Regions from separate parts of the Clostridium sp. LS3 genome, predicted to be linked through region 3. Evidence: riboswitches for the same ligand, from Rfam matches in the RefSeq annotation. Region 3 holds a riboswitch; each other region holds the start of a gene.
The links. Region 3 has a riboswitch for lysine ahead of ACZJV1_RS17450 (transporter substrate-binding domain-containing protein). Riboswitches for the same ligand answer to the same signal wherever they lie in the genome.

Region 1 (6,023 bases), 410 kb from region 3:
AAATTAAAAAAATTAGACATACATTATGGGCAGCTATATTAGCAGATTTAACGGCAATAATAGCAGCTATTTTTTTAGTAAGCAAATTCATATTATAGAAAATTTATTAAACTAAAATTTACTTTTAAAATTTAACAAATTTTAATAAAGACGTAATAATTTTGTAACTAGTTATATAGTAAAATATCCTATAATAATAGTATAGAAAAAGGGAGGGAAGTGTTTTAGAGATGGAGTGGAATGACAGGTTATTTTTGTCAGACGAAGAAATAAAAGTTTTAGCTATATTTCTAGCATATGGAGTAGGAATTGGAGTATTAGTTGGTTTATTTATAGATAATGTTCAGCTATGCTTTGCTTTGGGAGGAGTTATATCTATATTGATTTCACTTTTAAAAACATTTTTTGTTAGAATAAAGAAATCAAATAAGATTCACATATAAATAACATCACTAATAATATGTATTTTATTTTTAAAAAGTTATATAATTATAAATTATATAGCTTTTTAATTTTTATAGGGTAGGTGATTTAGTGGCTTCAGAAAAATTTTATATAGTTAATGGTAAGGTACTACCAGAGGTTTTTAAAAAAGTTTTAGAGGTTAAAGAAAACCTTCTTATTGGAAAGGCAAAGGATATCAGCGAAGCTGTAAAGCAAGCAGGAATAAGTAGAAGTACCTTTTATAAATACAAAGATTATATTTTCCCTATGTCAGAGGGGATAAATAGTAAAAAGATAACATTAATTGTCTTATTATCTCATGAAGCTGGAACTTTATCTAAAGTTTTAGATTGTATAGCTTTTAATAAGGGAAATATACTAACAATAAATCAAGATATACCTATAAATATGGCTGCAAATGTAACCATAACATTAGATATATCTAATATGAAAAAAGATTTAAAGCACTTAGTTAATACTTTAAGAGGGTTAGCAAATGTAGTCAGTGTTAAAGTGTTAGCTATGGAATAAATAAGAGGGAGTGAATTTATGAATAAAGAGTTTTATAAGAATAATAGAAATAAGGTTTTAGAAAACATTAAAGATAATTCTTTACTAATATTATTTGCAGGTAATTCGCCAAAGAAAACTGCAGACGAAAAATATCCTTTTACACCAAATAGAAATTTTTATTATTTAACAGGAATAGATGAAGAAAAGCATATTTTAGTTTTATCGAAAATAAATGGAAAAACTAATGAACATTTATTTATAAAAGAGATAAATCCTATTACAGAAAAATGGGAAGGTAAAACTATTAGAAAAGAAGAAGTATTAGACATTTGTGATATAGAAGATGTTAAGTACTTAGGTGATTTTAACGGGTTTATAGAAAAAATATTAATTAATAAAGAAGACATAAATATATATTTAGATTTAGAAAAAGATAATCCATCATATAAGTATATAAATGAAATTAAGAAAAAATATTATAATGTAAGTATTAAAAATGCATATAAGATTATAGGAAATTTAAGACTTATAAAAACTGAAGAAGAAATTAGTAGGATTAAGAAAGCTATAGAAATTACTATAGAAGGTGTAAAAGAATTAATGAAAAATTCTAAGCCGGGCATAAAAGAGTACGAACTTGAAGCTTACTTTGATTTTATTTGTAAGAAAAATGGTGTAAAAGACTTTGCATTTAAAACTATTGCAGCAGCAGGGAAAAATGCAACTGTTTTACATTATGTAAATAACGACTCAGAATTAAGGGATGGGGACTTAATATTATTTGATTTAGGCGCTCAATATAAATATTATAATGGTGATATATCAAGAACCTTCCCTATTAATGGAAAGTTTACTGAAAGACAAAAAGAAGTTTATAATGCAGTTCTTAGAGTAAATGAAAAAGTTATTAAAGAAATGAAGCCAGGAGTTAAATTCATAGATTTAAATAATAAGGCTAAAGAGTGGGTTGCAGAGGAATGTATATCTCTTGGATTAATTTCTAAAAAGGAAGATGTATCTCAATTTTATTATCATAGTATAGGTCATAGCTTGGGTATGGATACTCATGATATAGAGTTAGAAAATAGGGATGTAACCTTTGAAGCTGGAATGGTATATACTGTTGAGCCCGGAATATACATAGAAAATGAAGGTATAGGAATAAGAATAGAAGATGATATTTTAATAACAGATAACGGAAATGAAGTATTAACTAAAGAAATGATTAAGACAGTAGAGGAAATAGAAGAATTTATGGCTAATAGATAAGTTAAAGAGAATTAAGCCTGGGATTAAAGGTTGATTTAACTAGTGAAAAATTGTATAATAATCCTATAAATTAAATATGAATAACGACAAGGGTAGAGGCGCGATAATTAATAGTACTATTAATGAGGTAAGCACTTTGATTTAATAGAAAAGGAATTATCGCCGAAGCGTATGATTAATGCTTTAATATCATATGGCTGGGGTTTCACAAAATATGTGTAACACTGTCACAAACTTAATTTGTGGTGAGCTATCGCTTGAGGATTTTTAACTTTATTTAGAATATTAATTAAAGTGTATCTATAGCCTTGAGTGAAAACTCAAGGCTCTTTTTAATTTCTGCCCTTAAATTATTCATGAAATATATAGGGGGAGCATTATGAATAATAAAAGAAATCTAAGATTAATATTAATGACTATGATGATGATTTTAATGTCAACATCAATAGTTTTCGCAGCAGAGGTAGATCAATCTACATCTAATGCAAATCATTACGGATTATTAACTTTGATACCGCCGGTGGTAGCAATAGTTTTAGCATTTATAACAAAGAATGTTATTATATCTTTGTTTATCGGAACTTTATCAGGTACATTTTTAGTTCAATTAGTTGATAATACTTTTCTTGGAGCAGTTACACAATCTTTTTTAGATTTTGTATCTAGAGTTTTAAACTCATTATCTGATCCATGGAATGCAGGTATAATTCTTCAGGTATTAGTTATAGGGGGAGTTATACACTTAGTTGCTAAAATGGGGGGAGCTAAGGCTGTTGCAGAAGCGTTAGCAAGAAGGGCTAAGAATGCTAGAAGCACACAATTAGTTACATTATTATTAGGGTTAGCTGTATTTTTTGATGACTATGCAAATTCATTAATAGTTGGTCCTATAATGAAGCCAGTATCAGATAAGATGAAAATATCAAGAGAAAGACTAGCCTTTATAATAGATGCAACAGCAGCACCAATAGCAGGCTTAGCTATTGTATCTACTTGGATAGGATTAGAAGTAGGGCTAATAAATGATGCTTTTATAAATGGAATAGGGCAAGAAGTTGATGCTTTTGGAGTGTTTTTACAAACTATACCATATAGATTTTATAATATACTAATATTAGTTTTTGTACTTATTACTTCAGTTTTATTAAAGGATTTTGGTCCTATGTATAAGGCAGAAGTAGAGGCAAGAAAAAGAGGGTTAAACTCTAATGTTGATGAAGTTGCATCAGATTCTAACTTAGATCATTCAGACCTTGAACCAAAAGAAGGTGTAGAGTTAAGTATATGGAATGCTATAATACCAATAGGTGTTTTGGTTATAGCTTCATTAATATGTTTCTATTTTAGTGGTTATACAGTAATAATTGGTGGTGAAGATGTTGCCATTCAAAATATAATGACTAATTCACCAGTATCATTTAAGGCTATACAAGAAGCATTTAGTGCATCAGATGCATCAGTAGCATTATTCCAATCAGCATTAATAGCAAGTATAGTATCAATTATAATGGGAGTATCTAAGAAAATATTTACTGTTTCTGAAGCTATAGAAACATGGATAGATGGTATGAAACCATTACTTATAACAGGAGTAATTTTATTATTGGCTTGGTCACTAAGTTCTGTAATAAAGGATTTAGGAACTGCTAAATATCTAGTTTCATTACTTTCAGGATCACTACCAAATTTCTTGCTTCCAAGTTTAATATTTACCTTAGGTGCAGTTATTTCTTTTGCAACAGGAACGGCTTATGGAACAATGGGAATACTAATGCCACTTGCAATTCCACTAGCTTATTCAATGAATCCAGATATGAGCTATGTAATAGTTAGTACAAGTGCTGTTTTAACTGGAGCTATTTTTGGAGATCACTGTTCACCAATATCAGATACTACAATACTTTCATCAATGGGAGCAGGTTGTAATCATATTGCTCATGTTAACACTCAAATGTGGTATTCACTATTTATAGCTGCAATTACAATTTTATTTGGATATATTCCAGCGGGTTTTGGATTAGCTTGGTATATTGTACTACCTATATCTATATTAGCAGTATATGTAGGAATCCAAATATTAGGTAAGAGTGTAGAAGAAGCAAAATAATAATAAGATATATTTAGGTTATAATTATTAATGGATATTTATATATACTTATAACTATTAAGAGTATGAAAAGAAGCTTTACAAATAAATTTAGTTATTTGTAAAGCTTCTTTTACTTTAAAACAAATGATATTTATTTTAGACTTCCACCATGAAAGTAGAGCTTAAATATTTCAATTCCATTATGTGATATTGATTCAACTCCATTAAAAGAAGCTAAATCACCATCCCAATTGCATTGATATGTAAAATCATCTTCTTTAAAATATTTAGGTCCTCTAAACGGACAATCATCGGATACATTTTTTAAAGATTTCTTTAAAAATTTATTAAATCCTGAAGGTAATTCATCAACAAGAACTTGTCCTTTATAATTCATTCCCCAGGAAACCTTTTCGTTTTCCCAAACTAATTCCTCTCCTATAAATTCTCTATCACCTAGATGGCTATCTAGATAATAGTAATTAAATTTTTTATAGGCATAGTCCTTTGAGTTTGGCCTAGAAGGTGTTTCTTTTTTAGCACCTGAAGCATAAGTATTTTTCTTCGCTTCAATTATAAAGTTTTTAAATTTTAATAAGTCTCCCATGTAAGCTCCCCCTTTTTTATACATCATTTAGATTATATATAAAAAACTTAGGTAAATCAACGAGTTTTCAGAAAATATAATATATTTAGAATTAAATGAATATATGGAATCTCATAAAGTATATAGGGTATAATTATAAATATAAAATTATTAAGGGGGCATTTAATATGAGCAATTTAGATAAACTTAGGGAAGTAATGAAAATAAAAAATATTGACTACTATATTATTCCAAGTAGTGATTCTCATCAAAGTGAATATGTATCTGACTATTTTAAAGGAAGAGAGTTTATATCAGGTTTTACTGGCTCAGCAGGTACTCTTTTAGTGGGGTTAAGCTCTGCTTATTTATGGACTGATGGAAGGTACTTTATTCAGGCTGATAAAGAATTAATTGGAAGTGGAATATCACTTATGAAAATGAGGACAATAGGATATCCAACTATTGAAGAGTGGATTGAAAAAAATATTAAATTAGGAGAGGTATTGGGATTTGATGGAAGATTATTTTCGGTAAATCAATATAAGAGCTTCTTAAAGATAGCAAAAAATGTTGGATTCCATATAAATATGGATAATGATTTGTTAAAAGAAGTTTGGTTAACAAGAAGCGAACTTCCTAAAAATAAAATATTTATACATGATGAGGAATATTCAGGTAAGTCTTCTTCAAAGAAGTTAGAAGAAGTGAGAACTCATATGGGAGAAAAAAAGGCTAAAAATTATATAATATCATCTTTAGATGATATAGCCTGGTTATGTAATATAAGAGGAAATGATGTTAAGTTTAATCCTGTAGCACTTTCATACATTATTGTTAATGAAAAGTATGCTAATTTATATATAGATAAGCAAAAGGTTGATGATATAACAAAGGAAAGTTTAATATCTCAGAGATTTAACATATATGATTATGATGAAATAGAAAATCATGTTAAATTAATAAATGAAACAACTATAATAGATCCTAATAAATTGAATGCTAAAATATATTCATGTTTAAGTAAAGATATAGAAATAATAGATGAAGTTAATATAACAACAAGACTAAAGGCAATAAAAAATGAAGTTGAAATAAACAATATAGAGAATTCTCAAGTTA
Region 2 (6,023 bases), 1.7 Mb from region 3:
GAATCTGCACCTGTATAAGCACCTTTCTTAACACCAAATATTTGTGCTATAACTAGTTGTGGATTATCTGCATAATCAGCACAGTTAAATCTTACAAAAGGTGCTTCATCATTTATAACTTTAGACTCAATTGCAAAATTATACATAGCTTCTGCAAACATAGATTTACCAACACCAGTTTCCCCTAAAATTAAAGTGTGTAATCCTCTTGGGGGATATAAAATTGCTGCCTTGGCTTGTTGAATCGGAATCTGCAAACTTAATTTTGCACCAACTAATGTGTCTAGACTATTTCTTTTTTTCTCTTTTACGACTTTCTTATTTTCTTTTGATTTAGATACTTCAGTTCTTACTATAGAACTATATTTTACTGGATGGCCATCTATTTTATCAACTACACCATCTTTATAAAGCTGATTTAAATATCTGCTTACATTAGCCCTATCTAAGTTCATAAAAGCACTAAGCTCGCTTGCTGTTATTCCTTTTTTACTTTTCATTTCTAACCGCTTTAAAGCATCATAAACTTCATTTATCTTACTCATATTTTTTAATATCACCCCAATGTAAACATTTATTTGCTATTAATTTTAACATACATTTATTTTTTTTTACATTAGTAAAATTTTTTAATTCAAAATAAAAACCCTTCTAAAATTTTAGAGGGTTTTTTTCTAATATTTATAATTTAGTTTAAATTGCTTTTATTCTTATGGTAATTATATATATAAAATGGCACTCCTAATAACATAAGTATAAATCCCCACATTACAATTTCTGCTCCTGAACCATATATTGTCCATAATGTATATATAAATGCTAGTAATGGAATTATTCCTTTTTTAATGAAAATTTGTAAATTAAACTCACTTGACTCTCTAAACATAATCATCATTTCTGCTGCTGCAGTTAATAAATATATTGGCAAAAATGCTAGCGTTGCTAATATAGTTATAAATGTAAATGCTGAAACCATACTTTTTTGGTAATTCATTATTAAAAGTATATTAACTAATATGGATCCAATTATTAAAGCATTAGCTGGAGTTGAATATTTAGGATGTAATTTCCCAAAACATTTAGGAAATACACCATCTTCTCCTGCTGCATAAGCAACTCGTGCAGTTGATAATAACCACCCAATAGTTGTTCCTAAAATACATATAACTACTGAAATTGCTAATGGCTTTCCAATTGATGTTCCTAAAATTTTAGTTAATATATCAGTAAGCGGTGCAGAACTTGAAGCTAATTCTTTGTTAGACATTACCCCCATACTAGCAACACTTATTAATATGTATATTACTGCTGATATTAGCATTCCATAAATAGTGCTTTTCTTAACATTTTTTTCTGGATTACTAATTTCTCCTGCAGTTACTGTGGCACTTTCTAAACCTACAAATGCCCATAAAGTTGATGTTGCCGCAAGAGGTATTGAATTTACTCCCTTTCCTTCTGGCATTAAAGGCAATAAATTGGAACTATCAAAATTTAAAAATGCTATGACTATAAACAATGCGAAAAATACAATTTTAAATACAGTTACAAATGATTGAACCTTTCCAGCTTTTTTTACTCCAACAATGTTTATAAATGTAAATATCCATAAGATAGAACTTGTATAAATTATTGATATTAGTGGATTATTTAGTGCTGGAATTATAGCTGCACTATAACTTGCCAATGCTACTATTATAGCTGCATTTCCTATCCATGAACCATTCCAATAAAGCCAAGCGCTTAAAAATCCTGCAAATTCTCCAAAAGCTTCTTTTGTGTATTGATAAGCTCCTCCAGTAGATGGATACTTTGAACCTAAATTAGCAAAGGATATAGCTATTAAAATAGATCCTATAGTTGTTATTACCCATGCAATAATAGTTGCCATTGGACCTGATAATTCTGCTAATGTAGCAGGTAACATAAAAACTCCTGAGCCTATCATATTTCCACAAACAAGCATTGTAGCCATAAATAAAGTGATTTCTTTTTTCATATGTTTCTTTTCCATTTTTTTCTCCTAAAAAAAGTAAGCTCAAAGATTATTCTTTGAGCTTATATTTATTGCAAACTTTAGACAATAATAAAGATAGCTCTCCACAAAAATATTGTGGCAGTTTTGTATATATTTTATACAATCCCAGTATATAACCTTTAAGCTAAGCTATATACTTCGGCAATAACCCCTTTCATATTAAATCATAGTGCTTACCTCATTAATATTACTTTTAGCTATTGCAGCCTCTACCAATAAAATATTAAATTTCCTTCTTAATTCTATCAAAATTTATATATATGTCAAGGAAATATCAAATATTTATACATTTGCCTTAAACTTTCTAAGCCTTAAGGCATTTAATAATACTGATATTGAGCTTAAACTCATTGCTCCTGCTGCTATCATAGGATTTAATAATGGTCCACCAAACACATGAAGAATTCCCATTGCTACTGGTATTCCTAGTACATTATAAGCAAATGCCCAAAATAAATTTTGCTTTATATTATTAATAGTTGCTTTACTTAATTGAATAGCTTTTATAACATCTATTAAATCACTCTTCATTAAAACTATATCTGCTGACTCTATTGCCACATCTGTACCTGATCCTATTGCAATTCCTACATCTGCTTGAACTAATGCTGGGGCATCATTTATACCATCTCCCACCATAGCGACCTTCTTATTTTCGCCTTGTAACTTTTTAACTTCATTTGCTTTATCTTCTGGTAGTACTTCTGCTAAAACTATATCTATTCCAACTTCTTTTGCAATTGCTTTAGCTGTTTTTTCATTATCACCAGTAATCATAGCCACTTTTATTCCCATACTATGAATTGCTTTTATTGCCTTTTTACTATTTTCTTTCACAGTATCAGCTACTGCTACAATTCCTTGGATTTTATTTTCTACTGCTAAGAACATAGGTGTTTTACCTTCTTCTGCTAACTTATTTGATTTCTCTTCTAAATCTTCTAAGTTTATTCCCCTATCCTTCATTAACTTTTTATTTCCTAAAAGAATATTTTCATTTTCTATTTTAACTTCTATTCCATGTCCTGGTATTGCCTTAAAACCATTTATTCCTTTTAGTTTGAGACCTTTATCTTCAGCTTCTTTAACTATTGCCTCACCTAATGGATGCTCTGATCCTTTTTCAGCACTAGCTGCTAAAATTAAAATTTCTTTTTCACTTATATCCTTTGTTATTATATTAGTTACTTTAGGCTTTCCTTCTGTTATAGTTCCTGTCTTATCAAATACAATAGTCTCAACTTTATATGCAGTTTCTAACGCTTCTCCACCTTTTATAAGAACTCCATTTTCAGCTCCCTTGCCTGTTCCTACCATTATTGCAGTAGGTGTTGCTAATCCAAGTGCACATGGACAAGCAATAACTAATACTGATATGAATATAGTTAGTGAAAATACTGCTGACTCTCCTGATATATACCATCCTAATGCAGCTATAATGGCTAATATAATTACAGTTGGTACAAAATATGCTGATATTACGTCTGCAAGTTTTGCAATTGGCGCTTTTGTTCCTTGAGCATCTTCAACTAATTTAATTATTTGTGCAAGAGCAGTATCATCCCCTACCTTAGTAGCCTTATATTTAATAAATCCTGTTTTATTTATACTTGCTCCAATAACTTTGCTTCCTATACTCTTTTCCACCGGAATACTTTCACCTGTAAGCATAGACTCATCTATTGATGTATTTCCTTCTATAACCTCTCCATCAACAGGTAACTTTTCACCTGGTTTTACTAATACAACGTCTCCTACTATTACTTCTTCAATAGGAACAGTAATTTCATTACCACTTCTAATAATGTTTGCAGTTTTAGGCGCTAATCCCATAAGTTTCTTAATTGCCTCAGATGTTTTTCCTTTTGATACAGCTTCTAAATATTTTCCTAAAGTTATTAATGCAAGTATTACTGCTGCTGATTCAAAATATAAATGCATTGCATAATCATGATCACCTAGATTTATTTTATATATAGCAAATAATCCATAAATCACTGCTGCTGAGGTTCCTATTGATATTAATGAATCCATGTTAGGACTCAGTTTAAATAAGTTTTTAAATCCTATTAAATAGAATTTATATCCTACTATCATAACTGGTATAGTTAATAATAATTGCGTTATTGCAAAATTTAAAGGATTCATCATAGGATCTATAATTTTCGGCAAATGCATTCCTACCATGTGTCCCATTGATATTATTAGTAATGGAACTGTAAATACTAAGGATAATACAAATCTATACCAGAGCTTTTTATAATCTGGAATTTTATTTGAGGAACTCTCCTTTTTCTCTTCTATAATTAATTTATATCCCGCTTTTTCTACTATGCTTTTTATATCTTTGATAGATATTTTATTTTCATCAAAGCTTATATTAAGCTTTTCAGTAGCAAAATTCACAGATGAACCTAATACACCATCAGCTTTTTTAGTAACTCTTTCCACTCTATTTGCACAAGCTGAACAAGTCATTCCCTCCACTTTAAAACTATAGCTCTTAGTCTTCTTTTCTACACTATATCCAGCTTTTTCAACTGCTTTCTCAATGTCCGAGCTATTTAACTTTTCATTGTCATATTTAATACTTAAAGTTTCTGTAGCGAAATTCACACTTGCACTATCTACTCCTTCAAGCTTGTTCATTACTCTTTCGACTCTGCTTGCACAAGCAGTACATGTCATACCTGATATTTTAACTTTTTCTTCTTTCATATTAAACCCTCCTTTTTACCCCTCCCCAGGGGTGTGGTATAGCTTTATTATACTCTTTTCATTTATAATGTCAATAATAATTCTCAATATAAATAAAATAGACATATGTATACATTGTACACATATGTCTATTATTTAACTTCCCGCACTCTCATATACGCTAATACCTTTTAGCCATATTTTATATGATACTATTATAGATATTAAACTTACTAAAAACGGTAAAAGTACACCACTTAACATATTCCCTTTCCCAATGAAATATGCTCCCGGATAATAACCTGTAAATGCAAATGGAATAAGAAATGTTAATATAAATTTTATAGCAGCCGGATAAATACTTATAGGATATTTAGCAAATGTACTTATCTGATATGTCATAAACATATATGACTGTGAGAATTTTACCCAAAATGCTATTGATGCTGTTGCAAGCTTTATAGATGTATATATTAATGTTGCACATATAACTACAAAAATAAACTCTACTATCTTAATAGGTGAATAGATAATATTTAAATTTAATGATGCTGTTATTAATAAAATTAAACCAATTATAACTTCTCCAAATCCATCTGGTTGAAAACTTTCAGATATAACTTGAAATAATGGATTTATAGGTCTTAATAAATATTTATCAAATTCACCTTTAACTATAGTTTTCCAACTAAATATCCATAGATAATCAGTAAAAATATGATCTATACCTCTTGGTATTTGAGCAAATCCATATATAAATAATATTTCATAAAAGCTCCATCCATCTAATGTAGGTATAACGTTAAAAATTAACTTTATAAATATAACTCCAGCAAATTGAACAAATATAAATCCTATAAGCCCTAATATAAAATCAAGTCGATATTCCATTAAAGTTTTTATATATTGTTTAAGAAATTTTACATATAATTTTATATATCTATTCATTTTACCCTCCTAATATAGTTAATTCTTTTATTAAAGCTTTCCACATTAATCTAGCTATAATCATAAGTATTAAAACCCATAAAAATTGAATAGACATAGCTTTAATAATTTCAATATTAGTTAACTTTCCTATATATATCATACTAGGAGTATATATCATAGAACTAAAAGGAAGAAAATTAAATACACCTTGTATCCAATTAGGAAAAAATACTATAGGTATTAATGAACCCGATAATAATTGTGATATAGCATTCATAATTTGAGCTAATCCCCACATATTTGTTACTTTAAAAGATAATAATCCAAAAATATAGCTATAATAAAAATTAATCATAAA
Region 3 (6,023 bases):
TACTTCATGTGTTCCAAAGGATTTATTTAAATGCTTTATATCTATTACTTTTTCCATATTCTCTCCTCCATTAAACTATACTACTACAGTACTTTCTTTTTACGTAGTATATCTTCAGGTGTTTCTACTTGCATTTGATTACCTGCCATAATGTAATTGTCTGGACCATCTATTTTTCTTTCTATAGCTCTTAAAATTCTTGTAATTGTAAATGTCATTACAAAGTAAATTATGCATGATACAAAGAATGACTCAAAATATCTAAAATTATTTCCTGCAATTGATTTAGTTTGGAAAAATAACTCTGATACCGAAATTACATTTAGTACGGATGTATCTTTTATATTTATTACAAACTCATTGCCTGTTGCTGGTAAAATATTACGAATCACTTGTGGTAATACTACATTAATCATTGTTTGAGAATGTGTCATTCCAATAGCTTGAGCTGCTTCAAATTGTCCCTTATCTACTGAAACAATACCTCCTCTAACTATTTCTGACATATATGCACCTGTATTAATAGATACTATAAATAAAGCTGCTACTATTTTATTTATATCTATCCCTAAGAATTGTGCTGATCCATAATAAATTACCATAGCTTGCACAATCATAGGTGTTCCACGGAAAAACTCTATATAAATTGAAAGAATAGCATTAATAAATTTTAAAATTCCTCTTTTAATTCCTCTATCTGGTACTGGAATAGTACGTACAACACCTACTAATAAACCAATTAATGAACCTACTAAAGTACCAACTATAGAAATTAATAATGTCATTCCTGCCCCACGTAAAAACATTGGCCAGTTATTTTCAACAATTCTTATTATCCATTCTATACTCATCTTTTATTCTCCTTATTAAATATAATAAGAGGGAATTGGTTAAGGCTAACCAATTCTACTCTAGCTTTATTGAGCTGCTGGTTGATTTTTAATAGCATTGTCCATTATTGTTTTTTGCTCTTCTTGTGATATACCAGCTAAAATTTCATTTATTTTTTTAGTTAACTCGCTATTTTTTGCAAGCCCTACTGCTATTGCTGTATCTTCTGGTGATGTTACAAATCCATCTTTGAATTCAATCATTTTAAAGTTTGAATTAGCCATTTGAGCACTTACAGCTTCTGGTCTTTCTGTTACATATCCATCAATTACTCCTGACTCAAGAGCAACTCTCATAGCTGGAAAGTTATCCATAGCTGGTTGTATATTTACACCTGGAATTTGATCTATTACTGAATAATGGAATGTATTTAATTGAGCTGTTATTTTAGCTCCTGAAAAATCTTTTAATGAAGTAGCATTTTCGTAGGTTCCTCCATTTTTAACAAGCATAACTAAATCTGATGTATAATAGTTATCTGAAAAATCAATTGTTTCTTTACGCTTTTCTGTTGGAGACATCCCAGCTATTATTGCATCTATTTTACCTGATGTTAATGCTGGAACTAATCCATCCCACTCTGTTTTAACAATAACTAATTTTTTTCCTAATCCATCAGCTATTTTTTTGGCAATTTCTACATCATAGCCTCCTGCGTATTCTGCACTTCCATCAATTTTTACTGCACCATTTGAATCATTCATTTGTGTCCAGTTAAATGGTGCATATCCTGCTTCAAGTCCCACCCTAAAGACATTTTCACCTTTATTTGCTGATGATTTTCCTGAGCCACACCCTGTTAGTGTTAACATTGCTGTCAATGATAATGAAATTAATAATGATAGTTTTTTCTTCATAGTAAATCCTCTCCTTTTTTATAATAAAAAAACCAACCTTTACTTAGGTTGGTGCTATCTTAAATATTCGGATAATTAACTATAAAAAAATAACTGAGCAAAGCTCAGGTCTACTTATATAATTAACCTAATCCTCATCTTTCCCATTTGAGATAGCACAACTTAATAAACCGGGACATTTATTAAGACAGTCCTGTAGTTCTTAACTACAGACCCAGCAAGTAATACTGAGAAATATTACAAACTTCGGCAAAATCTCCTTCTCATTAGCATCATCACCTTCTCAAGCTCCACTAAAAACTGTTAAATTTTGCGCCTCTACCTCACATATAAAAGTGAGGTATTTATTAAATTATATACAGTGTACAATCTTATTTCATTATTGTCAATACCTAAAAAAGAATTTTTTCAATATTTTATTAATTTGAAAATTTAGAACAATATATTATAATTAAAAAATTTAAGAACCCTAAATTTCCTTAGGATTCCTAAACTATATGTTATACATTCTAATTTATATAAAATTTATTATTAAATTTTATATTTTAAATCTTTGAACGAAATTATTAAGCTTCTTTTTTATTCCTCATTTAGCACCTTTTCAATGAATAATTTAACTATTTCTGGGTCAAACTGAGTTCCAGCATTTTTTCTTATTATTTCAATTGCATCAGATTTGCTTAAGTTTTTCCTATAAGGTCTATCTCTAGTCATAGCATCATAAGCATCAGCCACTGCTATAACCCTAGCTTGCCAAGGTATCTCTTCTCCTTTTAGTCCTTTAGGATATCCCTTTCCATCCCACCTTTCATGATGTGCTAAAGCATACTCTGCAATTGGTGCATATTCATTTAAAGAGCTTAATATCCTATATCCAATTTCAGGATGCCTCTTGATTTCTAGCCACTCAGAATCACTAAGCGAACCAGGTTTATTCAGAATTTTTCCATCAATGGCTATTTTCCCTATATCATGCATCAGTCCTGCCGTTCTAAGCTCTCTTATATTTGCATCACTTAAATTTAAAGTAGATGCTATTAAAGCACATATTTCTCCGACTCGTATGGAATGCTTCTCTTCTCTTTCATTTTTTTCGTATAAAGTTTTTATTATTACCTCTATAGTCTTATACCTCATACTGGTACTTTCAGATAACTTTCGCCTATACATATAGTCTTCAGCTTTCTTAAATACTGCTAGCATTTCCTCATTCTCTTCTATTTTAGTTTTCCACCCATAAGAAATTGATACATTAATCGAATTAAATTTTTCCTTATCAATAGCACTATTTATTCGATTTAAAATCTTTTCTGTTTCCTCAGAACTAGTTTCAGGCAATATAATTGTAAATTCATCTCCACCTATCCTAGAAATAATATCCTCATTTCTACACTCTTTTTTTATCACCTTAGCAACTTTTTGTAAAAGTTTATCTCCCTCTAAATGACCAAAAGCATCATTAGTTAGTTTTAATCCATTGACATCAATTATAACAAGAGTTATTGGAAGATTACTTTTAGTATCTAACCTCTTTAATTCCTCTTCAAAAAATCTTCTATTATATAATCCAGTTAGTTGGTCATAAAAGCTTAAATATTCAATTTTTTCTTGCCTTTCTTTCTTCTCACTAACATCTCTAAATGCTAACGCTACTCCATTAATAACATCATTTTCACCTTTAATTGGAGCTGCACTATCTTCGATAAATCTTTCTTCTCCATCTTTAGATATTAAAATGGAATTATTACAAAGTTCAACTATATTACCTGTTCTTAGAACATTATATACAGGATTATTACACTTTTCTCTTGTAAATTCATCAATAATATTAAATACTTCTTCTAATGGTTTACCAACAGCCTCTTCTTGTGTCCATCCAGTTAACTTCTCAGCTATTCTGTTTAATAGCAATATATCTCCATGACTATCAGTAGAAATAACACCATCACCAATAGAAAGGAGAGTTGTTTTTAAACGTTCTTTTTCATCAAATATTATCTCTTCCATTCTTTTACGCTCTGTAATATCCTCCACAATACCTATTCCCCCTTCAATGCTCTTATCATCTGAAAGTATTGTGGCAAACATCACTCTTACTGATGTTATCTTATTTCCTGTAAACGACTTGTAATTCCCCTCATAAGTTGTCTCATATCCATGAAGTGCTCTTTTTATTTCTTCTATTAACTTTTCATCTGGTAGCTTAAGAGTATTCAACCCTATCAGTTCCTCACGAGATGATCCAATTATTTTTACAAAATTGTCATTACAATCAGTAATAACTCCCCTACTGTCAAAATGGTAAACACCAAGTGGAGAATATTCAAAAATCAAACGATATTTTTCTTCACTTTTCATCAGTTCATTTTCAACTTGCTTTCGATGATTGATATTACTACGAGTACCACTCATTAATAAAGGCTTACCATTAGAATTCCATGAAGTTATTTTCCCCCTATCTTGTACCCAGATCCAACTACCATCTTTGTGCTTCATACGAAGTTCCATATCATAATAATCTATTTCTTTTGAAAATATTTTCTTTAATTGAATCCTACATTTTCTTAAATCTTCAACATGAAAGAATCTTTTTAAATCTTTAGAATTAATTATTGATAGTTCATTAAACTTGTAACCAATTATCTCTGCCCATCGCTCATTAAATACTATTTCTCCTTTTTCAATATCCCATTCCCAAGTACCTACATTAGTACCTTTTAGAATATTTTCTAATCTTTCTCTTTCTATCCTTAATAAATTCTCTGTTCTCTTTTGTGTAATAACCATACCTAATTGTCTAGTGTACATTTCTGCTATAATTTCATTATTAAAGCTTTTCTCATTAGGCATAATAAAGGTAAAATCCCCGAGAATAGTATTATTTTTTAGAATTTTAATTACAATAATTTCTCCAATATCAAATGTATTTACTAATAGATCAAGTAGAGGTTCAGAAATAAAATCACCTGTAAATTCCTTTAACGAAGTAAACCGTGTAACTATCTTGTCTTTTATTTTTTCAGCCCTTATTAAATCATACGCCCAGTTGTTACCCTCTACTTTTATACCTAACAACTGAATAGCTTTTTTTATTAAATCATTGTCACCTGATATAGCCATGGTCTTATATTGTTTGCCAACTTCATCATATAAATTGAATGCAGCAAATTTAGCTCTTGACATATGTAAAAAGTCATCAGTAATTTTTTGATAATTCAACTCTTTTTCATATAACTGTAGAAATTCTTCTGAAAAACTCACCATTTTTTTTAATAAATTTTGTTCTTCTATTTTTTCTGTAATATCACGAGCAGCAGCATATATTAAATTATCATATGGTTGACAACGCCATTCTATATATCTATAAGAACCGTCTTTGCATCTATATCTGTTTACAAGATTTAAAACCTGCTCTTGCTTTTCAAGTTTCCTAATAGCTTCAATAGTAACTTCAACGTCTTCAGCATACACAAATTTAATAAAATTACTTTTCTCTATATATTCTTTAGAATATCCTAGGATATTTTCCCATTCCTTGTTGACATTAAGAAAATTACCTTCTGTATCCGCTATACATAGCAAGTCCAAATTTACAGAAAAAAACTTTTCCAATTCTTGTGTTTTTTTCAACAAATAATCTTCAAGTTTTTTTTGCTCAGTAAAATTAATAATACTTACAATATACCCTTTTTCTATTCCAATTCCAGTATGTTTAATATCTGCTTTGAACCACTGCTCACTATTCTGTAAAGGTGATTTATAAATAATAGATTCTTTTTCTCCAGAAACTACTGCCTTTTCAAAAGAAGAAATAAATATTTTTGTCAATTCTTCAGAAAAAAGTTCTTTAATAGTTCTACCAATAATTTTTTCCCTAGGCATAAACAGATGGTTATCATCAGAAACAATTATATTATTAAACCTATAATCTTTATCTAGTTCAAAAATAATATCATTTAATGTGGTCAGTATGGCTGTCTTTTCTTCCACTCCTCTCATTTCTGCAGTTACATCAATAAAAATTGTTATGAAATAATATTCTTGTGGAGAGTATACTTTTACTCTATACCAACGCTTTAAAATTTGTGAATATTGTTCGAATTCTTTTTCACCACCATTAATAGCAATTTCTCCATAAAGTTTTATCCAATCAAATTCATCTTTTTTAATTTCAGGTAATATTTCAGATATTTTTTTACCAACAATTTCTGAAGCCTTTAGACGTGTAATTTTTGCAAATGAATCATTAATTTCAAGAAATTCATAATCACAAGG

Region 1: another riboswitch for lysine. It lies ahead of ACZJV1_RS00585 (Na+/H+ antiporter NhaC family protein); the one in region 3 lies ahead of ACZJV1_RS17450 (transporter substrate-binding domain-containing protein).
Region 2: another riboswitch for lysine. It lies ahead of ACZJV1_RS06510 (APC family permease); the one in region 3 lies ahead of ACZJV1_RS17450 (transporter substrate-binding domain-containing protein).

Annotation. Positions count from the first base shown of each region.
Region 1 is NZ_CM143921.1:123,289-129,311, forward strand. Features, by position in the region: gene ACZJV1_RS00565 (spore maturation protein) at 1-98, shown strand, start outside; gene ACZJV1_RS00570 (hypothetical protein) at 231-443, shown strand; gene ACZJV1_RS00575 (ACT domain-containing protein) at 535-975, shown strand; gene ACZJV1_RS00580 (aminopeptidase P family protein) at 994-2,226, shown strand; lysine riboswitch at 2,312-2,487, shown strand; gene ACZJV1_RS00585 (Na+/H+ antiporter NhaC family protein) at 2,606-4,333, shown strand; gene ACZJV1_RS00590 (DUF5680 domain-containing protein) at 4,467-4,922, opposite strand; gene ACZJV1_RS00595 (aminopeptidase P family protein) at 5,090-6,023, shown strand, end outside.
Region 2 is NZ_CM143921.1:1,410,703-1,416,725, reverse strand. Features, by position in the region: gene ACZJV1_RS06515 (sigma 54-interacting transcriptional regulator) at 1-545, opposite strand, end outside; gene ACZJV1_RS06510 (APC family permease) at 689-2,014, opposite strand; lysine riboswitch at 2,086-2,258, opposite strand; gene ACZJV1_RS06505 (heavy metal translocating P-type ATPase) at 2,321-4,756, opposite strand; gene ACZJV1_RS06500 (ABC transporter permease) at 4,892-5,683, opposite strand; gene ACZJV1_RS06495 (ABC transporter permease) at 5,685-6,023, opposite strand, start outside.
Region 3 is NZ_CM143921.1:3,688,930-3,694,952, forward strand. Features, by position in the region: gene ACZJV1_RS17440 (amino acid ABC transporter ATP-binding protein) at 1-57, opposite strand, end outside; gene ACZJV1_RS17445 (amino acid ABC transporter permease) at 84-851, opposite strand; gene ACZJV1_RS17450 (transporter substrate-binding domain-containing protein) at 918-1,748, opposite strand; lysine riboswitch at 1,894-2,077, opposite strand; gene ACZJV1_RS17455 (PAS domain S-box protein) at 2,328-6,023, opposite strand, start outside.